Regions from separate parts of the Desulfovibrio intestinivivus genome, predicted to be linked through region 3. Evidence: riboswitches for the same ligand, from Rfam matches in the RefSeq annotation. Region 3 holds a riboswitch; each other region holds the start of a gene.

Region 1 (6,285 bases), 2.0 Mb from region 3:
GGGGTGGCGATGAGTGAAAAATTGAGCCCTGTCTTTTCAGCTTCGTCATCGCACCGCTTGCGCAGATGCGTAACAATCTCAATGCCAAGCTTCTGGGCATCTTCGCTTTCGCCGTGGTGCTGGCCCACAAGAGCCTTGAGCGTTTCGGCAAGGCCGATAAAGCCCACGGTCAGTGTGCCGTGCTTGAGCACTTCTTCAATGCTGTCGTCCCAACCCAGTTTGTCGGAATCAAGCCAGATGCCCTCGCCCATGAGGAAGGGATAGTTACGCACCTTTTTGGCGCTCTGGATCTTGAGCCGGTGCAGCAACTGGCGGAACACCAGATCGATCTTGTCGTCCAGCAGAGCGTAGAAACGGCTGATATCACCGCGCGCATCCAGCCCAAGCCGGGGAAGGTTGATGGACGTAAAGCTCAGATTACCGCGACCGCACGTAACCTGCCTGTCCTTGTCGTACACGTTGCCAAGCACACGTGTGCGGCAGCCCATGTACGCCACTTCCGTATTATAGTCGTCCGGATGGTAGTACTGGAGGTTGTACGGCGCATCAAGAAAGCTGAAATTGGGGAAGAGCCGCATGGCGGAAACATCCATAGCCTGCTTGAAAAGATCGTAGTTGGGATCTTCGGGATTATAGTTGACCCCGGACTTCACCTTGAAAATCTGCACGGGGAAAATGGAGGTTTCCCCATTGCCAAGCCCGGCCTTGGTGGCGCGCAGCAAGTTTTTGACAACTATGCGGCCCTCGGCAGAAACATCCGTGCCGTAGTTGATGGAGCTGAAAGGCACCTGCGCGCCTGCGCGGGAATTCATGGTGTTCAGGTTGTGGATCAGGGCTTCCATGGCCTGATAGGTGCGGCGCTCTGTGTATTTGAAGGCTTCGCCGGCAGCATAGGCATGCGCGCGCGTTACAAGTTCGCGCTGGGCCTCGGGGGCAGCCGCCACAAGAGCTTCTCCAAAGGCATCGCAGGTGCCAAGGCGTGGGCCTTCGGGCAACAGTGCGATGGTTTCTCTGGCGGCGTCAATGGCTGCCTGCTCTTCCAGATTCTGGGCAATGCGCAAAAAGGCGGCAAAGGCGCGCTCATATTCCTTGCGGTAGGTTTTGATAACGCCTTCGGCCATGGCAAAGTCAAAATGCGGCACACTCTGGCCGCCGTGCATTTCATTCTGGTTGGCCTGAATGGCAATGCAGGCAAGGGCCGAGTAGCTCTCAATGGAATTGGGCTCGCGCAAATGCCCGTGCCCCGTGGAAAAACCATTTTTAAACAGGGGGATAAGGTCAATCTGGCAGCACGTTTCCGTGAGCATGTAAAAATCTTTGTCGTGAATGTGGATATCGCCGTTAAGATGCGCGGCAGATGCATCCTTGGGCAGAATGTAGTTATCGATGAAGAATTTTGAGCCCTCGGAACCATACTTGAGCATGGTGCCCATGGCCGTATCGCCATCGATATTGGCGTTCTCGCGCTTGATGTCTTCCTGCAGGGCCGGGGAATACGTAAGTTTTTTATAGATATCCATGAGATACGATTCCGCATTACGGATTTTCGTATGCTCGGCCCGGTACAGAATGTAAGCCTTGGCGCTTTTGGCGTAGTCGTACTGAATCAGGGTTTCTTCAACAACATCCTGAATTTCTTCCACATGCTTGAGGCAGCGCGACTCCAGCTTTTTGCACACCTTTTCGGTGACAAACAGCAGGTCAGTGGGGGACATGTCTTCACCGCCAACTGCCTGATTGGCCTTGGTGATGGCATTGAGAATCTTGACCGAATCAAAAGGCACTTCCGTGCCGTCGCGCTTAATAATGCTGGCGAGCATGAACTTCGCTCCAAACGTGTGGGCTATGAACAAAAAGGGCGCCCGAACAAAACGGGCGGAGAGGCCATCAATGGCCTTTTTCTGACGGTTCATCTGCAAAAGCCCGTTGCAGATGCTCCACTTTCTTAGAACGGTTGAAAGTAGGTCTTCCGGCTTGCCTGCCGCTTTTCGGCCTTCCCGGTTTTATCCAGTGACACGCGAGGAAAAGCGGTTTTGAACAGGCACACGGCGGCGGGTCCGCTCCCGAATTTCACGGGAATTCCCTATTAAGCTCCATGGCGCTTTCAATGTCTAGAAAATCTCAAAAGAATTGCACCCTGTCAATAAATGCACGCAAAAAAGCTCTCCTAGTGCCGTAGCAACACTGCGAATTCACTATTGAATTTTCTTGCCTGCCCATTTTTTCACTACATCAAGGCCGCAAAACAGTGAGGGCGGGAACAAAAAAGTTCGCCCTGACTAGAGCCAGATCAGGCAACCTGACCCGCAACATGTGTGGCTTTGATTGGCGTTGCTGGAACATTTCGTCATGAATTCAGGCATCATGCCCGCATGGCGCTGCCGCCCAGGCACCGGCACTGCGACCGCAGCCGATACCTGGCGAGCTTTCCTCAGAAAGCAGTTCCCGTAACGCAGACAAGAACTTACTCTACCCACGCCGGGTTTTCAAGACGGCCTCCCCCACGTAAGGGGACTTACCTCGGACTTGACATTTTTATTTGCCCGCCCCTTGCCGAAGATATCGTTTATAAAAACTTTTTTTGTACGCGCAAACAGTGATTGAGCATTTCGTAACAGCCAAGCAACACAAGGGGCCGCATCGGCCCAACTCCGCTTCCACCGCCAATTTGCAGGGAAGCGCAATCGGATACCCGATGCAGCCCGTCAATAAACCCGAAACGCCGCCTACGGCAGCAGGATCATGTTGTAGAGGTTCTTGTCGTCCAGATACTTCTGCGCCACAGCCTGAATATCCGCAGGGGTCAGCTTGGCTGCTTTGTCGATGAGCGACTTGCTGAAATCGCGGGGCAGGCCCAGCACGGCGTCTGTGGCGGCCACGCCCGCGCGGGAATCAAGGCTTTGCTTGTCGCGGTAGTATTCGCCAAGCAGGCGGTTGGCCCCGGCCTCGAGCAGTTCCGTAGGCAGGGGTTTTGCCTTGATATCAGCAATAATCTTGGCAAAGCCTTCACGCGCCTGCGCCACCTTGTCAGGCGTAGTGCCAATATAAAAAGCCATCATGCCAGCCTGAGGCATGGCGCGGTAAAATGCCGTGACCGTGTACCCAAGGCCCTGCTCATCGCGCATCTGGCTGAACAGCAGGCCGCTCTGCCCGGAAAGCACAGACTGCAAAAGCATGAGTGCCGGGGCGTCCGGGCTGGTGTAGGGCACAGCCTTGAACATCTGGAGCACGTGGGCCTGATTGCGCCCCGGCAGATGCAGATCAAGGTTGCGGGCATCACCCCACGAGGGGGCGGGCAAGGAGAAATCCTTTTTGTCTGGCGCGGGCAATGTGCGGGCAAAGGCCAGCACGGCCTCGCGGTCAAAATCGCCTGCCACTGCCAGCACCCAGGGCTGCACGAGCTGCTTGTCCCAGAACGAGCGTACATCCTTGGGCGTAAACTTGGAAAGGTTCGCTTCCGTCCCCAGGCTGTCGTAGCCGTAGGGCTGCCCGCCGGGGAAGATGAAGGGATTCACGCGCGAGAACAGGAAGGAGGTGGGCCTGTCTGCCCGCTGGCGGATGGCGGCCTTCATGTTTTCCGCTTCACGCTTGATTTCCTTGGCTTCAAAGCGGGGCTTGCCCAGAACCTCGCCCAGCATGGAGAAATAATCGGCATTGAACCGGGCCGGGCCGGTCAGGGACACGGTAAAGGTTTGCAGGCCCGCCTTGGCGGAGAGTGATGCCGCGCGGTCGGCGAAATAGCGTTCCATGGCCTGGGCGTCCAGTTTGCCGCTGCCATCGCCAAGGGTGCTGGCCGTCAGTTCTGCCAGCCCTTGCTGGTCAGGCTTCAGCAGGGCGTTGCCGCCGGGCAGCATGAGATCAACCGCCACATAGGGCACAGTGGCATCAGGAATAAGAATGACGGTACGTCCCTGCCCCAGATCGACCACTTCCTGCTGACCCGCACTGGCCGAAGCCTGCTGCGCAGTTTTGGCAGCGGCGCTGCCGGGCCAGTTCTTTTGCAGCACGGCTTCCAGATCGGGCAGCTTGGCATTCTCAGGCGCGAGCACACGCACCCGCGCCCTGCTGGGGTCAAACCAGAGGTCAATGGCCTGCTGCACCTGCGGCTGCGAAACATTACGCTGGGTGAAGCGCAGATTTTGTTCCGCCACATCGCCGCCCAGTTCAAACTGGACGCTGCCCAGCCAGGAGGCCAGACCGTTGAGCGTTTCCGCCGAGCGGTCCATGCTGTCTTCAAGATTGTAGCGGGCGCGCTTGAGGGCCTCGGGTTTGAAGTCTGCGGCCTTGAGTTTGGCAAGATCTGTGGTCAGCCCCTGCCAGAAGGCCTCCAGCTTTTCCGGGGCCATATTGGCTGTAATGTACAGCATGCCCGCGCGCGCAAGGCTCATGTTGCCCACGCTGATGCTGTCCACAAGCTGCTTTTCATACTCGTATTTGCGGCTCAGCAGCGAGGTGCCGTCGCCGCCAAGCAGGTAGCTCAGCACGTCCAGATCCACAGAGCGCAGGTCCCGCAAGGCTGGCGCAGGAAAGGCCATGCCCAGATAGACCTTGTTCCAGGGGCCGCGCACCACTTCAACACGCTGACCGCCGGGGGCAGTAAGCAAATCGACCTGCGGCGGCGTAACAGCATCGTTGGTGTTGGCCATGCCGCCAAAAAGTTCCTGCGCGTGATGCATCACAGCTTGCGGATCAATATCGCCCGCCACCAGCAGCATCATGTTTTGCGGCTGATACCAGCGCTTCACATAGGCGCGAAGGTCATCGGCAGTGATGGCGCGCACGGTTTCCTTAAAACCAATGATGGGTCGCCCGTAGGGGGTGTTCTGGAGTGTGGACACCTGCAGGCTTTCAAACAGCCTGCTCATGGGCGAATCCTGATCGCGCTCAAGCTCGGAAATCACCACTTCTTTTTCCGACTCCAGCTCCTTGGGATCCAGAGAGGCCTGAAAGGCCATTTCTTTCACCACGTCCATGCCCATACGCCAGTGGGCGGCGGGCATGTCCGTCATGTACCATGTCTTGTCAAAGCTGGTGGCCGCGTTGAGGTAGCCGCCAAGGGCTTCCACATCGCGCGCCACCTGGCCCTTGGGCCGATGCTCTGTACCTTTGAAGACCATGTGCTCAAGCAGATGGCTGATGCCAGCCTGCTTGGCGTCCTCATTGGCCGACCCGGTGCGCACGTAAAGGCGCGTTGCCACCAGAGGAAAGCGGCTGTCCTTGATGATATACACGGAAAGCCCGTTGGGCAGTTTGGTCAGGGTTCGCTGTTCGCCCGGAGCCGCAGAGGCCGCGCCAGCCAGCAAGGCCAGCAGCAGGGGCAATAACAGAAGTATGCGTTGCATGTTTGCTCCTTATGGATTTGCAGTCGCAAGGGTGCAGCGGCGATGGATTGCCCCGCCCTGCTCCCGGACTGTTTTAACCGACTTGAATACTAATACCCCCGGCACGGGGTGGCAAGCTGCTGTCTTTTACCAAACCCGTCGGCCCGGCTTCATGAGGTCGTGGCCATGTTGAATTTGCCGAAGTTTTCAGCAACAAAAAACCGGCAGTCATGTGATCGCCGGTTTGAGCGCTGATCAGATCAACGCTGTTTGTAATCAGGAGAAGGTCTAGCCGCCGAGGTAGGCGTCCTTGACCTTGGGGTTTTCAAGCAGTTCGCGTCCAGGGCCTTCAAGCACGACCCTGCCAACTTCAAGAATGTAGGCATAGTGCGCCACAGAAAGCGCCGCAAAGGCGTTCTGCTCCACCAGCAGGACGGTTTTACCTTCTTCGTTGATGCGCTTGACGATGTCGAAAATTTCGCGCACCAGCAGCGGGGCAAGCCCCAGCGAAGGCTCGTCAAGCATGAGCAGATCGGGGCGGCTCATGAGCGCGCGGCCCACGGCCAGCATCTGCTGCTCGCCGCCGGAGAGCGTACCGCCTTTCTGCCAGAGACGTTCCTTGAGTCGTGGAAACAAGCTGTAAACCCACTCGATATCATGGGCTATTTCTGCCTTGTCGCTGCGCGAATACGCGCCCAGGTGCAGGTTTTCCTCCACCGTCAGATGGGGCAGGATACGCCGCCCTTCCGGCGAAAGAGAAATGCCCTTGCGCACCATGTCTTCAGGCTTGAGGCCCATGAGCGAAGCCGGGGCATCGCCCTCGTGCCGGGTCAGCAGAATGTCGCCGCTGATAGTTTTGTTCAGGCCGGCAATGGAGCGGATAATACTGCTCTTGCCCGCGCCGTTGGCCCCGATAAGCGTCACAATGCTGCCGCGCGGGATATTCAGGCTTACGCCCTGAACG
Region 2 (6,285 bases), 720 kb from region 3:
GGCGTTGCCCCCACGCCGCTTGAGCAGATCAGCTATCAGGCGGGGGTGCTCACCGTTGACAGCATGCTCGAAACCCTGCCCGGCATTGAGGGCGTGGCCCGCATCACCAGTGTGCAATGCGGCAACCTGCCCAGCGAGAACATCACCCCCGAGCATTGGGCCATGCTGGGCGAGCAGTGCGCCAAGGCTCTGGACGACCCAGAAATCTGCGGCGTGGTGCTGACCCACGGTACAGACACGCTGGAAGAATCGGCCTTCTATCTGCACCTCACCCTTGCCAGCCCCAAGCCCGTTGTGCTGACCGGCTCCATGCGCCCCTCCACCTCGCTGAGCGCGGACGGCCCCATCAACATACGCGATGCCGTGGCCGTGGCGGCCTGCCCCCAGGCGCAGGCGCGCGGCGCGCTGCTGGTCATGAACAGCCGGGTGCTCTCGGCCCGCACGGCTGTAAAAGTCGCCACGCTTGATGTGGAAGCCTTCCGCGCGCTGGAATCGGGCTGCCTTGGCCGTGTTATCAACGGCGAACCCCAGTTTTACTACGGCGGGGAGGAAGATCCCGCTCTGGCCGGAACCTTTGCCGAACTTGCAGGCCGTAAAAATCTGCCTCGCGTGGATGTGATCTACGGTTGCGCGGGCATGCCTGTTGATCTTGTGCGCTATTCCGTGGAACGCAGCGCGGGCATAGTGCTGGCTGGCATGGGCAACGGTTCCATGCCCGATGCCGTGCGCCATGAGCTGCGGCAGGCCATTGCCGGGGGCATCCCCGTTATCCGGTGCAGCCGTACCGGTTCCGGCCCTGTAACGCCCCTTGATGAATACGAGGGCTTTGTGCCCGGCGGCATGCTTTCGCCCGCCAAGGCCCGCGTGCTGCTCATGCTGGCGCTGGAACAGCAAAAGGACGCCGAACCGGCACAGCGCATGCTTTCGGTGCGCGAAGTGTTTGCCCTTGGGGCCAAACTGTAGGCAGCAGCGCCCTTTGGGCTTGCCTGCGGCGCAAAAAAACCGCAGTGTGTGGTTTATTTTCTTTTCAAGCCCATGACCCCAATGGAATCAGGAGAGCTTCATGTCGTATCGCTTTATTCCCCAGCTCACCGATGAGGATATCCGCCAGAAACAGCTTGAAGGTCTGCGCTACACCGTGCGTCAGGCCTGGAATTCGCCCCAGTACAGGGCAAAGCTGGAAGCATGCGGCCTAAAGCCGGACGACATCACAAGCCTGGACGACCTGCGCCGCCTGCCCACCTGCGACGTGGAAGACCTGCGCGAGGGCTATCCCCTGCCGCTCCTGTGCGTGCCGCCGCGTGACGTGGCGCGCATCCATGCCTCCAGCGGCACCACGGGCAAACGCAAAATTCTCGCCTACACCCAGCGCGACATTGATACGTTCAGCCTCCAGATCGCCCGCTGCTTTGAGCTGGCGGGCTTTACCCCCGAAGACCGCATGCAGCTTGCCGTGGGCTACGGCCTGTGGACGGCGGGCGCGGGCTTTCAGGCGGGCAGCGAACGGCTTGGCATGCTCACCGTGCCTGTGGGGCCTGGCAATCTTGAAATGCACTTGCAGCTTTTGCAGGATCTTGGGGCCACGGGCTTTACGGCCACGGCATCCATGGCCCTGCTGCTGGCAGAAGAAGTGGAACGCGCCGACCTGCGCGGCAAGATCAAGCTCAAGCGCATGGTCTGCGGTTCAGAAACCCGCAGTGAAAAGATGCGCCTCGCCATTGAAAGCAAGCTCGGCCTTGAGGGCTGTTACGACATCGGCGGCATGACCGAAATGTACGGCCCCGGCACCGCCATCGACTGCGACGCCCACGAAGGCCTGCACTACTGGGCCGACCTCTTCATCATTGAAGTGCTCGACCCCGCCACCATGCAGCCAGTTGCCGAGGGCGAAGTGGGCGAAATGGTCGTGACCAGCCTGTGCAAGGAGGCCGTGCCCCTGCTGCGCTACCGCACTCACGATCTTTCGCGCCTGCTGCCGGGTCAATGCTCGTGCGGCCTTGCCATGCCGCGCCATGACCGCATTCTCGGGCGCTCGGACGACATGATCATTTACCGTGGCGTAAACATCTACCCCGGTCAGCTCATGGAAGTTATCGGCCAGTTTGCGGAACTTGGCGGTGAATATCAGGTGGAACTCACCCGCGACGAGCGCTCCCTCGACCATCTGGCCCTCACCGTGGAACGCGGGCAGGGCCAGACCGCAGGCAACGATGCCGCCCTGGCCCATGAGCTTGAAACCCGCCTGCACAAGGCCATCATGGCCCGCGTTTCCGTGAACGTGGCGGACTACGCCAGCCTGCCGCGTACCTTCAGCAAATCCAAACGCGTGGTGGACAAGCGCTAGGCCGTGGCAAAACATATTGATTACACTGGCGCGGGGTTTTTGCCCTGCGCCTTTATCATTGGCTTTGCCGCCGCATGCCTGCTGGCCTTTTGCCTCTTGGCTCCCGCTGCGTCCGCGAGAGAGATAGCAGAGGTGGACAGCCCCGCATGGTGCGCCCGACACGCCAACACAGCAAAATATCAGGGAAAGGGGCAGTATCAGGCGCAAGCCGAATGTCTGCGGCTTGAAGCTGCCTGCCGCGCTGCCCTGCCCGACCTTGCCCCAGCTGCCAGTTGCCCCGACAGGCAGCTTGACCGCTGCGTGGCGCAACAGCGCGATGGCGGATCATGGTGCGCCATCCTGTGCTGCTTTGCCCCTGATGAGGCATCCTGCCGGGGGGCTGCGGCCAGCATGCCCGCCTTTCTCTCCACGCCCGAACGCTAGGCCAAAACATCAGGCTAAAGTCGCCGCCTCAGTGTGTTAGCCCCCAGTGCCAGCTCAGAACGTTGAGCCCGAAATCCAGTCCCTTGCCCGACGGCGGACTCCTGCATTGCCGCGCGGGCGCTCCGCCCCGGCAAATTATCGCAAGTTCCCTTGCCGCATAGACCTTTCCCCCTTTTTGGCATAGGATTTAATGCGAGCGCGCCCCTGTTCTACGCGCCAGAACCGCCGACACTGGAGCGCGTATGCCCCTTGCCGCCTCACCCGCATCCTTCATCTCGCTTGCAGGCTATCTTATGCTTGCAGGGGGGGCGTTTGCACTGGTGCGGCCAGGGTTGGGCCTGCTTATCATTCCTGTACCGCTTCTGGCTATTCCCCTGCATTTTTTTGCGCGACGCATGGGCGATTTTGCGGGCGTAGCGCATTCCCGCTGGCAGATGCGCACCTTTGGCCTTTTCCTGCTGCTGTTTCTCGGGCTTGTGGGCATCTTTTTTATTCTTGGCGCAAGCTGCACTGACGGCCCGGCTCTGGACAGGCTGGAACTCATCGGTAATGCCTATAATGCGGGCAAGGTGGATCTGTACGCTTCGCTGGTGGGGCTGTGGGAAATCAAGGAATTGCAGGTTTTTACCCTGAGCGCCTCGGTGTGGGCGGGGCTGGCGCTTTTGTGGCCGCTCAAACGGGCATTTCAGGGCATGCTGGCGCTGGCTGCGGGCATTGCGCCCAAGGCATTGCCCCTCTGGGGCTGCTGGCTGGCCTTTGCGGCCGCTATTGCGGCGCAGGGCGGCATGCTGGCATGGCTGGTGGCCCGCCAGGCTTGAGGCACAAACAGACTCAAGCGCACTGAACCCCACGAAAATTCCCGAAAATCCTACGCCGGAAGCAGCACCTCCCGCATTCAGCATTTTCCCGCCCAAAAACGCGGGAGCCGCACAAACCGGGCGCGCTGTCCCGGCTTATGCGGCTCCCGCAACACATGTGCGGCGCAGGCAATGACCCGCTACTGCTTCTTGGGTTCCTTGGTCAGATCATCGAAAGCTTCGCGGGCATGGCGCACCAGAATGGCGCGTGCACCGGCAATCTGGCCCAAACCCTTGAGGTTGGTCTCCACCTTGAAACCTGCGGCCTTGAGCTTCGAGGCCCAGGAATCGTCTTCATCCCCGGCCAGATCGTTGTGCGCATGGTCGCCAGCCACCAGCATGAGCGGCTCGATAACCACTTTCTTGACCTTGGCGGCCTTGAGTTCCACCAGCAGATCGTCCACGCTGCGTGCGCCCTCGACTGTCGCCATAAACACGCGCTTGTCCGCATCGTGGAACACGGCGCGTGTGCCTTCAAACGTCAGATCCGCGCGGCCATGACTCTGGCCGTGACCCATGAGCACCAGGGCTGCATCCTTGCCGCGCAGGGACTTGACGTCTTCCCTGATGGCCTGAATGAGCTCCTGCGCGTCTTTTTTCGATTCCAGCATGGGGCGACCAAGAAAGACGGAGTCAAAGCGGCCCGAATTTTTTTGCAGATCGATAAGCACGGCCCGTTCAAGCTCGCTGAACTCCTCGCCCGCCATGACGTGCAGCGACTGTACGCGCACGACCTTGACGCCATTCTTGGCAAGCTGGGCGAGGCCATCGCTGATGCCGCCCACGGGATGCCCCTCGGCGGCTATTTTTTTGCGGATAATCTGCGAGGTATAGGCCCACACCACAGGCTGACCGGGAAAAGCGGCCTTGAACTCCGCATCCACGGCCTTCATGGAAGCCAGGGCTTCGGGCACGCTGGTGCCAAAGGCCACCAGCAGCACTCCGGCCTTGGGGCTCTCCGCGCCGGATTCAGCGGCAGGGGCAAGCACAGGTGCGCCCATGACGGCGCACAACAAAAAAATGGGCAAAAGAGTACGAGTGAAAAAATGCAAAATGGAATGCGGCGTAGTACGCAGCATGGCAACCTCCTCAATGGCGCGTTGACGGGTTAAGTTTGGATGAAATGCCGGAGGATATTCGGACTTGAGGGCATGGGGGCCTCGCGCCCCTTGCCTAGACTTCGCCTTCGCCGCTCGCGCGACTGGCTGTAGCGCCCCGCCATGTGGCGGAACGATGAAGCTTCGTTCCCTCTTACCGCAGCGCGACTGTTTCCGATTTTAACGGAATTCCCCGCCGACTTTTTCAAAACAATTCATGCGGCAATAAAAGTCAAGGGGGGGATACCCTGCAAGCCCCGCCAGGCAGGCCCTTGCAGGGTATCCCCCTTGCGGGCGGCCACGGCTGCGCCATCAAAAGCGGCGCGGAATCCCGATTTTTCGGCGGCTAAAGCCGATTTGGCGCGTATTTTTTCTTGTTCTTCTGATGAAATCCTGATAATAAAGCACCTCCCTGTTATGGGGAAATTATGTTTGGAGGCTGGACATATGGCAGGTTTGGAAACCGGGCACGACAACGAAATCAATTTCGAAAGCGCCCTTGAAAACTACCTCAATCCCGATTTCGGCGATCTTGAGGAAGGCTCTATCACGAAGGGCGAAATCGTCCGCGTGGATGATGACAATGTGCTTGTTGACGTGAACTTCAAGTCCGAAGGGCAGATTCCCGCGGCAGAATTCCGCGACCCCGCCGGCAACATTTCCGTCAAAGTGGGCGATCGTGTTGACGTTTACGTTGTTCGCAAGAACGAAAACGACGGCACCATCACTCTTTCTTTCGAGAAAGCCAAGCGCATGCAGGTGTTCGACCAGCTCGAAGACGTGCAGGAAAACAACCGGGTCATCAAGGGCCACATTGTCCGCCGCATCAAGGGTGGCTACACCGTGGACATCGGCGGTGTGGAAGCGTTTTTGCCCGGTTCACATGTGGATCTGCGCCCCGTGCCGGATATGGATGCCCTGGTCAACCAGGAATTCGAATTCCGCGTGCTCAAGATCAACCGCCGCCGCAGCAACGTTATCGTTTCTCGCCGCGTGCTGCTTGAAGAGGAGCGCGATTCCAAACGCCAGGATCTGCTGCGCACCCTTGAAGAAAACCAGATCGTTACCGGTAAGGCCAAGAACATCACCGAATACGGCGTGTTTGTTGACCTCGGCGGCCTCGACGGCCTGCTACACATCACCGACATGAGCTGGAAGCGCATTCGCCATCCCAAGGAAATGATCACCATCGGTCAGGAACTGACCCTGAAGGTGCTTTCCTTTGATCGCGACAACAACAAAGTTTCCCTCGGCCTCAAGCAGCTCGTGCCCGATCCGTGGCAGGACATCTCCGCCCGCTTCCCCGAAGGGGCTAAGTGCAGCGGCAAGGTCACCAACCTGGTTGACTACGGCGCATTTGTGGAACTGGAACCCGGCGTTGAAGGCCTGGTGCACATTTCCGAAATGTCCTGGACCCGCAAGCTGCGTCATCCTTCCCAGATGGTTCACACCGGCGACGAAGTCGAAGTGGTCATCCTGGGCGTGGACGGCGACAAGAAGCGCATCAGCCTCGGCATGAAGCAGGTTCGCCCCAATCCCTGGGAACTGGTTGCTGAAAAGTACC
Region 3 (6,285 bases):
CTCAATGTGGCGCAGCACAAGGCCTATACGCTGCTGGTAGGTAAGTGTTTCCATTCATTCTCCCATCTAGATTCTTGCCGCCAAGGGGCACGGCGGGCAGAAGCGCAAAAAAAGTCGAGCGAATTTTCGCCAGCAGGAACATGCTGACCCGACACAATATATCCCCGCAAGGAGTAACTATGAACGAATTTGAAATAAAAGTTGTGGATTTTCCGGCCAAGCCGCTTATGGGCATCAAAGTGCGTACCAATATGGCAAGAGCCAAGGAAGACTGCCAGGCCCTATGGCAGAACTTCTGTCCGCAAATGCCCCAAATTTATGGCAAGGAAAGCTACGGCGTTTCCATCATGCTCAATGCCCAGGATTTTGATTACTGGGCCGCCGTTGAGGCTGACGAACAGGTTCCGTCAGGCATAGAAACAACCAGCATTCCGTCCGGCTCCTACGCCCGCTGCACTGTGCCGAATCTGGAAAGCATCGGTGCGGGATACATGTTCATGTACCAGACATGGCTTGGCGGGCAGCAGGAATGGAAACTGAACGAGCAGGCCCCCTGCTTTGAATTGTACCCTACGGACTGGAATCCGAGTATGCCCTTTGATCTGTTTATGCCGGTCAAGCGTTAGATTCCGCCGCCCGGCGGAGTTGGGACGCATGCGCGGCGCGCGGCCTCACCCGAGAGACACTACGGTTGTCTTTCTTCTGCCCTTCGGGCACGGGATTCCGCCGTCCGGCGGCGTTGGGGACGCCTGCGCGGCGTGGTCGCGCCCGAGAGGCACTAAGCTTATCTTTTTTCTGCCCTTTGGGCACGGGATTCCGCCGTCCGGCGGGGTTGGGGACGCCTGTGCGGCGCGCAGCAAGGCGGGGCCGGTTATGGGGCTATGCCCCCTTCTCGGCCCCCCTTGCATCCCCCCCGAAGCACCCCCTGAGGCTTTCAGCTTCCGCAAAACGGCGAGGGCAACGCGGCTATAGCTGCGGGAGCTTCCCTCACTCGCGTTGCTCGCTCAGGTGATCTCCCTCCGCGCCGCGTTAATGCCAGAGTCCGCTTTCGCTTTGAATATGAGTCCGTTTCAGCCAACAATTTCAGTCCCCGTCGAAGATTAAGCAACTACGGGTAAAAAAGAATTCCACCCCTCCATCAGGGCGGGGCATGGAGTCGCCTTCCTTATACTCGCCGGAGCAAGGCGGAGGCGATGGCTGGTGTTGGACTAATTTGCAAAATACGCATTTAGGGCGCAAAAGTCGGGTTTGCGTAAATCAGCCTGACAGGCTCACCCACCCGGCAAAAACTTTTCTTCTATATTTGCCTTTTCTTTCCCTGCCTTTTTGTCTTTCCCCCTGCCCGTCATCAGGAGCTGGTCGTGAAGTTGCCTTCCTTAAACTCGCCGAAGCGGACGCGGAGGCGATGGTTGGTGTTGGGCGAATTTGCAAAATACGCATTTTTCTGGACTGACAAGGAAAAGTCCTGTTTTTGAGCGCAGCGTACTCAAGTACGTGAGCATCAAAAACAGGACTTTAACGCAGTCAGGCCAAAAAAGTCGGGTTTGCGTAAATCAGCCTGACAGGCTCACCCCGCCATCAAATTTTTCCTCTACCCCCAGCCCTTCACACTGCCACAGGGCTACACCTGCGGCTTACGGCTCAGAATCAACGACATATAGGGCGGAGTCTCGCCCGCAGCACAAGCTCCGCCAAGCCCCAGACAGACCTTCTCCGCTGGCTGCTCCACATGACTCGCCAGGACGCACGACTCCAGTCTGTTAGTAGCGCCCAAGGCTTCCGCAATGGCCGGCAGGTTGCGATAGGCCTTGAGAATCACAGCAGTATCACTCTGTTGCAATGAATCTTCCAGACTCTCCCGACTGTTGATGCCCGGTATGATGCGCAAGGTCTCGCCGTTTTCGCACAACACGGTGCGGGTGCGGGCAGCTGCCGCCTGAAAGGACGTGATGCCGGGAATGACCTCCACCGCCAGATGCGGCGCGCATTCGCCAAGTGTCCGCATGAGATAGCCAAATGTACTGTACACCAGCGGATCGCCAATGGTCAGAAAAGCGGCGCTCTGCCCACTTTCCAGCACGTCTCTGGTGGTCTGGGCCGCTACGCGCCACGCCTCACGCAGCACGGAACGGTCGCGCGTCATGGGAAATTCCAGCCGCAACACGCGCACATCGGCCCGCAGATGCGGGCGCGCCGTGTCCAGCGCCGCTGAAAAATCATTGCGGGGCGAGGCTGCCGCAAGGATAACATCCACCTCGCCCAACACCCTGACTGCCCGCAGGGTCAAAAGATCAGGCGCGCCGGGGCCGACGCCCACGCCGTAGAGAATTCCGTTCATTATCTGCTCTCTTTACAATGCTCTGAAATATTTATGGGATCAGCGATGCAGCCAGCTATCCAGCTCTTCCGCCGCATCCAGGGCGCGGGGGCCGGGGCGGGCAAAACGCTCTTCGTCCACCACGAGCACGCGCCCGGCGCGCTGAGCGCGCAAATCCCTGTAGTGATCACGCTCAGCCAAGGGCGTTGGCTCAGGATTCATGGGGCCTTTCTGAATAATGTACGCATCCGGGTCTGCCGCAATCAGGGCTTCTTCGCTGTAGCGCACCAGCTTTTTGCTGTCGTTCACCACGTTTTCGCCCCCGGCAAGGGCCAGTATCTCGCTGCTGATACCGCCGCGTCCGGCAGCCAGAAGATTGGGATAACGCACCTCATAAAAAACACGCGCCACGGGCTTGCCCGCATTGCGTCTGCGCAATGCCTGCATTCGGATCTTCCAGTCGTTTACGAGAACCTGGGCTTTATCCTCGCGTCCGGCAAGCCGCCCCAGGGTTTCCGTAACTTCAAACAGCCGCTCAAAGGAATTTACTTCAAATGTCAGCACCTTGAGGCCCAAAGAACGCAAATTTTCGGTCTGGGTCTGGGCTTCGCTGCGGCCCTCAAGCTGCAAAACCACATCCGGCTGCTGCGCCAGCACAAGCTCGGCATTGGGGCGCATGTGCGTGCCAATGGCAGGCAGGGCCGCAAGCTCCGGCAGATTACCGTCCGCAGCTGTGCGCGCCACCAAAAGGTCGCCAGCGCCCAGGGCCAGAAAAATTTCGTTGAACGCTCCGTACAGGGCGATCACCCTTTTGACGGGTTGCGCAAAGGTTACTGTCGCGCCAGTGTCGTCCGTGATGACAATGGGTGCGGAATCACGGCGCTCGCTGTTTTCAGAGTTAGCCGCCTGCGCTCCTGCCGGGAATAGAACCAGACTGAACATCAGACACAACGTCATCAACAGAGGCCGCCGGGACAGCAGATTTTCCCCCGCTCCACGGGCCTGTTGCGCTGGCAAGCAGGGCCTGAGGCAGCCCCCACCGAGGGTGGGGCAACACGCAGATGGGTATGTTGTAAAGCGCACCGAGATTCTCCTCTGTAAAAACCTTTGCTACCGGCCCGTCAAAAACCAGATTTCCGTCCCGCAGCCCCATAAGACGCGTGGCATAGAGGGCGGCCAGATTGCAGTCGTGCACGGCCATGAGCACGCAGGCTCCGGCGGCGCGGCGGCGCTCAAGCAGGTCGAACAGATCAACCATGCGCGCCCAGTCCAGCCCTGCGGCCAGTTCGTCCAGCAGCAGGAGCGGGCTTTCCTGCGCAAGGGCGCGGGCAAGCAAAACCCTTTGCAGCTCGCCGCCCGAAAGTTCTGTGAGCCTGCGCTGTGCCAGCGGCGCGGCCCCGGTTTCTTCAAGCGCCCGGTCTGCCGCCGCATAGTCTTCCCGCCCGTAGGCCCCTAGCCACGAAAGATGGGCAAAACGCCCGAGCAGCACCATCTGCCGTGCGGTAAGGCCCTGCGGCAACTGCCCCCGCTGCGGCACCACCGCCACCATGCGGGCGCGCTCGCGCGGCTTCAATGCCGCCAGCGGACGCCCCTGAATCTCAATGGCGCCAGCCTGCGGCATCAGCACCCCAGAAAGGACGCGCAGCAGCGTTGTTTTGCCGCTGCCATTGGGGCCAAGCAGGGCGGCGCACTCCCCGGCGTGCAGGGTAAAGCCCGCCTCGTGCAGCACGCTCTGCCCGCCGTATCCGGCGCGCACCCCGGCAATACGCAGCACAGGCGGTGCTGTGCGCCCCTCATGGCGAATATCTTGGTCAGGCCGCAGCATCAGCGCCTCCGCACCAGCAGGGCAAAAAACGGCCCGCCAAGCAAGGCCGTGACCACGCCCACGGGCAATTCCTGCCCACCAGAAAGCACGCAACGGGCCAGCACATCCGCCCAGACCAGCAGCACACCACCGCCGAAAAAGGCCGCAGCCAGCAAGGGGCCGTGCCCCCAGCCCAGCAGCAAACGCAACACGTGCGGCACCACCAGCCCCACAAATCCGATCACCCCGGCCACGGCCACGCAGCCAGCGGTCATGCAGCTTGCTCCGGCCAGCAGCCACAGGCGGGCGCGGCCCACATCAAGGCCTGTCTGAGCGGCCTGCTCATCGCCAAGGGCAAGTACGTCCAGGGAGCGCCAGCCAAAGGCCGTTGCCAGCAATCCCGGTACAAGGGTTGCCAGCAAGAGGGGCAGACTGCTCCAGCCCCGGCCCTGAAAGGAACCCATGATCCAGAACACGATGCTGGTTACGGATTCCTCGTTGAGGGCCTTCACAAGGGCCACCAGCGCCCCCAAAAATGCGGCCACGGCAATGCCCGCAAGAATAACGCTCTCCCGGCTGAACGCGCCGTCGCCGCGCCCCAGCCACAGTGCGCAGCCAAGAGCTGCCAGCGCGCCGATCAGGGCAGCAGGGGCCACCAGCCCGGCATGACTGAAGCCAGCCAGCCCAGGCACATTGCCCAACCACGAAATACTCCCCAGCATGACCACCAGCGGCCCGCCAAGGGCTATAGCCATGCTGGCCCCGCAGGCAGCCCCGGCGGAAATGCCCAGAGTAAAGGGATCAGCCAACGGATTGCGCAACACGCCCTGCAATGCCGCCCCGGCCATAGCCAGAGCGCCGCCGCACAGGGCGGCCAGACACACCCGGGCAAGCCGGATGCTCACCACAACCCCGGTCAGGGCCGGATCATCAGGCGCAGGCGCAAAGCCTGCCAATGCCGCCAAAGCGCGAAACACGCTCTGCGCGCTCAAGGGCACAGGCCCCGGCAAACAGGCCAGCGGCAGCGAAACAAGCCACACGACCACAAGACCGGTAAAAACCGGCCACAGCCTGCGGGATTGCGGGTAGGAGGAAGGAGAAGATTCGGTCGTTCTGGTCATGCCAGCCCTCTGGCCGTAGCCTGCGGGGGCGAACGCGGGCCAAAGCGTTGGCTGACCTCAGGGGTCAGACCCTTGCCCAGTGGTGGCCTGCGCCACACGGGCATAAAAAAAGCCTCTTCCACTCGTGGTGGAAGAGGCCCGTATTTCCTCTGTCCTGCCGGCAAAAACCCGTTGCCGTGGGGCGGCCAATGCCGCACCGTGGTGCCGTCATTCCATGACTGCGCACCTTGGGGCATGGCAGGTCTTCCGGCTTGGTTCCCCTGCTCCGGCCTTCCCGTTTCCAGTGGCGCAAGATGGAGCAAGGTTAAGAACCTTACGGCGGCGGGTCCGCTCCCGTTTTTCACGGGATTCCCTTTTCAAGCCGGTCTACCCGGCTACCAATGCCGCCAACACTCTAGGCGTGGCCTTGCGGCCTGTCAATGGCTCAGGCTGCTATCCACACAAGGCTGGCCTGACGGCCCGAGCGTCTGGCGCAGCGGTAGGAAAAAAACTGCTCGTTGTTGCTGGCGGTGCAGATGTCCAGCCCATAGATGTTGCGTGACAAAAGGCCCGCGCGCTCAAGCTGGTGCCGCGTGAGACCCCACAAATCCATGGTTTTGCTGCTGGCGTCAAACCAGGGCAGGTAAGGATCGCCCCACTCCTTGTCAAAATTGACAAATTCCGCCTTGCCCGGCCCAAGGCTGGGGCCGCGCACAGCCAACAGATCGTGCGGTTCAAGGCCGTAACGCTCGCAGAAGCGGGCCACGCCCGTGATGGGGAAATCGCAGCGGTTGCCGCGCCAGCCCGCATGCATGGCGGCGATATATGCACCGCTTTTGTGGGCAATGAGGATGGGCTGGCAATCTGCCGTTTTGATGAGCAGCCCAAGGCCGGGACGCGCTGTGGCCATGCCGTCGCCTTCCGCCGTAACGGCTGTTTCGCAGGCCACGGCTTCCGGCTCAAAAACAAAACCATCGCCGTGCACCTGCATCAGCTCGGCCCAGGCGGTCATGCCCTGCGGGCGCAGGCCTTCCAGCATGCTGCGGCGGTTGGCAATGACGTGC

Evidence for each region. A riboswitch is a leader RNA that binds a small molecule or an ion and turns the genes downstream of it on or off. The one in region 3 is predicted to bind cobalamin.
Region 1: another riboswitch for cobalamin. It lies ahead of ACUZ9P_RS10890 (anaerobic ribonucleoside triphosphate reductase); the one in region 3 lies ahead of ACUZ9P_RS02070 (FecCD family ABC transporter permease).
Region 2: another riboswitch for cobalamin. It lies ahead of ACUZ9P_RS05130 (sirohydrochlorin cobaltochelatase); the one in region 3 lies ahead of ACUZ9P_RS02070 (FecCD family ABC transporter permease).

The regions. Positions count from the first base shown of each region.
Region 1 covers NZ_JBRBQT010000001.1:2,528,784-2,535,068, reverse strand. The annotation lists gene ACUZ9P_RS10890 (anaerobic ribonucleoside triphosphate reductase) at 1-1,820, opposite strand, end outside; cobalamin riboswitch at 1,943-2,121, opposite strand; gene ACUZ9P_RS10885 (M16 family metallopeptidase) at 2,727-5,342, opposite strand; gene ACUZ9P_RS10880 (ABC transporter ATP-binding protein) at 5,610-6,285, opposite strand, start outside.
Region 2 covers NZ_JBRBQT010000001.1:1,213,274-1,219,558, reverse strand. The annotation lists gene ACUZ9P_RS05150 (asparaginase) at 1-963, shown strand, start outside; gene ACUZ9P_RS05145 (phenylacetate--CoA ligase family protein) at 1,064-2,344, shown strand; gene ACUZ9P_RS05140 (hypothetical protein) at 2,348-2,767, shown strand; gene ACUZ9P_RS05135 (hypothetical protein) at 3,010-3,585, shown strand; gene ACUZ9P_RS05130 (sirohydrochlorin cobaltochelatase) at 3,765-4,703, opposite strand; cobalamin riboswitch at 4,732-4,952, opposite strand; gene ACUZ9P_RS05125 (30S ribosomal protein S1) at 5,169-6,285, shown strand, end outside.
Region 3 covers NZ_JBRBQT010000001.1:489,339-495,623, forward strand. The annotation lists gene ACUZ9P_RS02045 (AraC family transcriptional regulator) at 1-54, opposite strand, end outside; gene ACUZ9P_RS02050 (GyrI-like domain-containing protein) at 180-626, shown strand; gene cobI (precorrin-2 C(20)-methyltransferase) at 1,622-2,338, opposite strand; gene ACUZ9P_RS02060 (ABC transporter substrate-binding protein) at 2,378-3,259, opposite strand; gene ACUZ9P_RS02065 (ABC transporter ATP-binding protein) at 3,216-4,142, opposite strand; gene ACUZ9P_RS02070 (FecCD family ABC transporter permease) at 4,142-5,242, opposite strand; cobalamin riboswitch at 5,462-5,640, opposite strand; gene ACUZ9P_RS02075 (polyphenol oxidase family protein) at 5,667-6,285, opposite strand, start outside.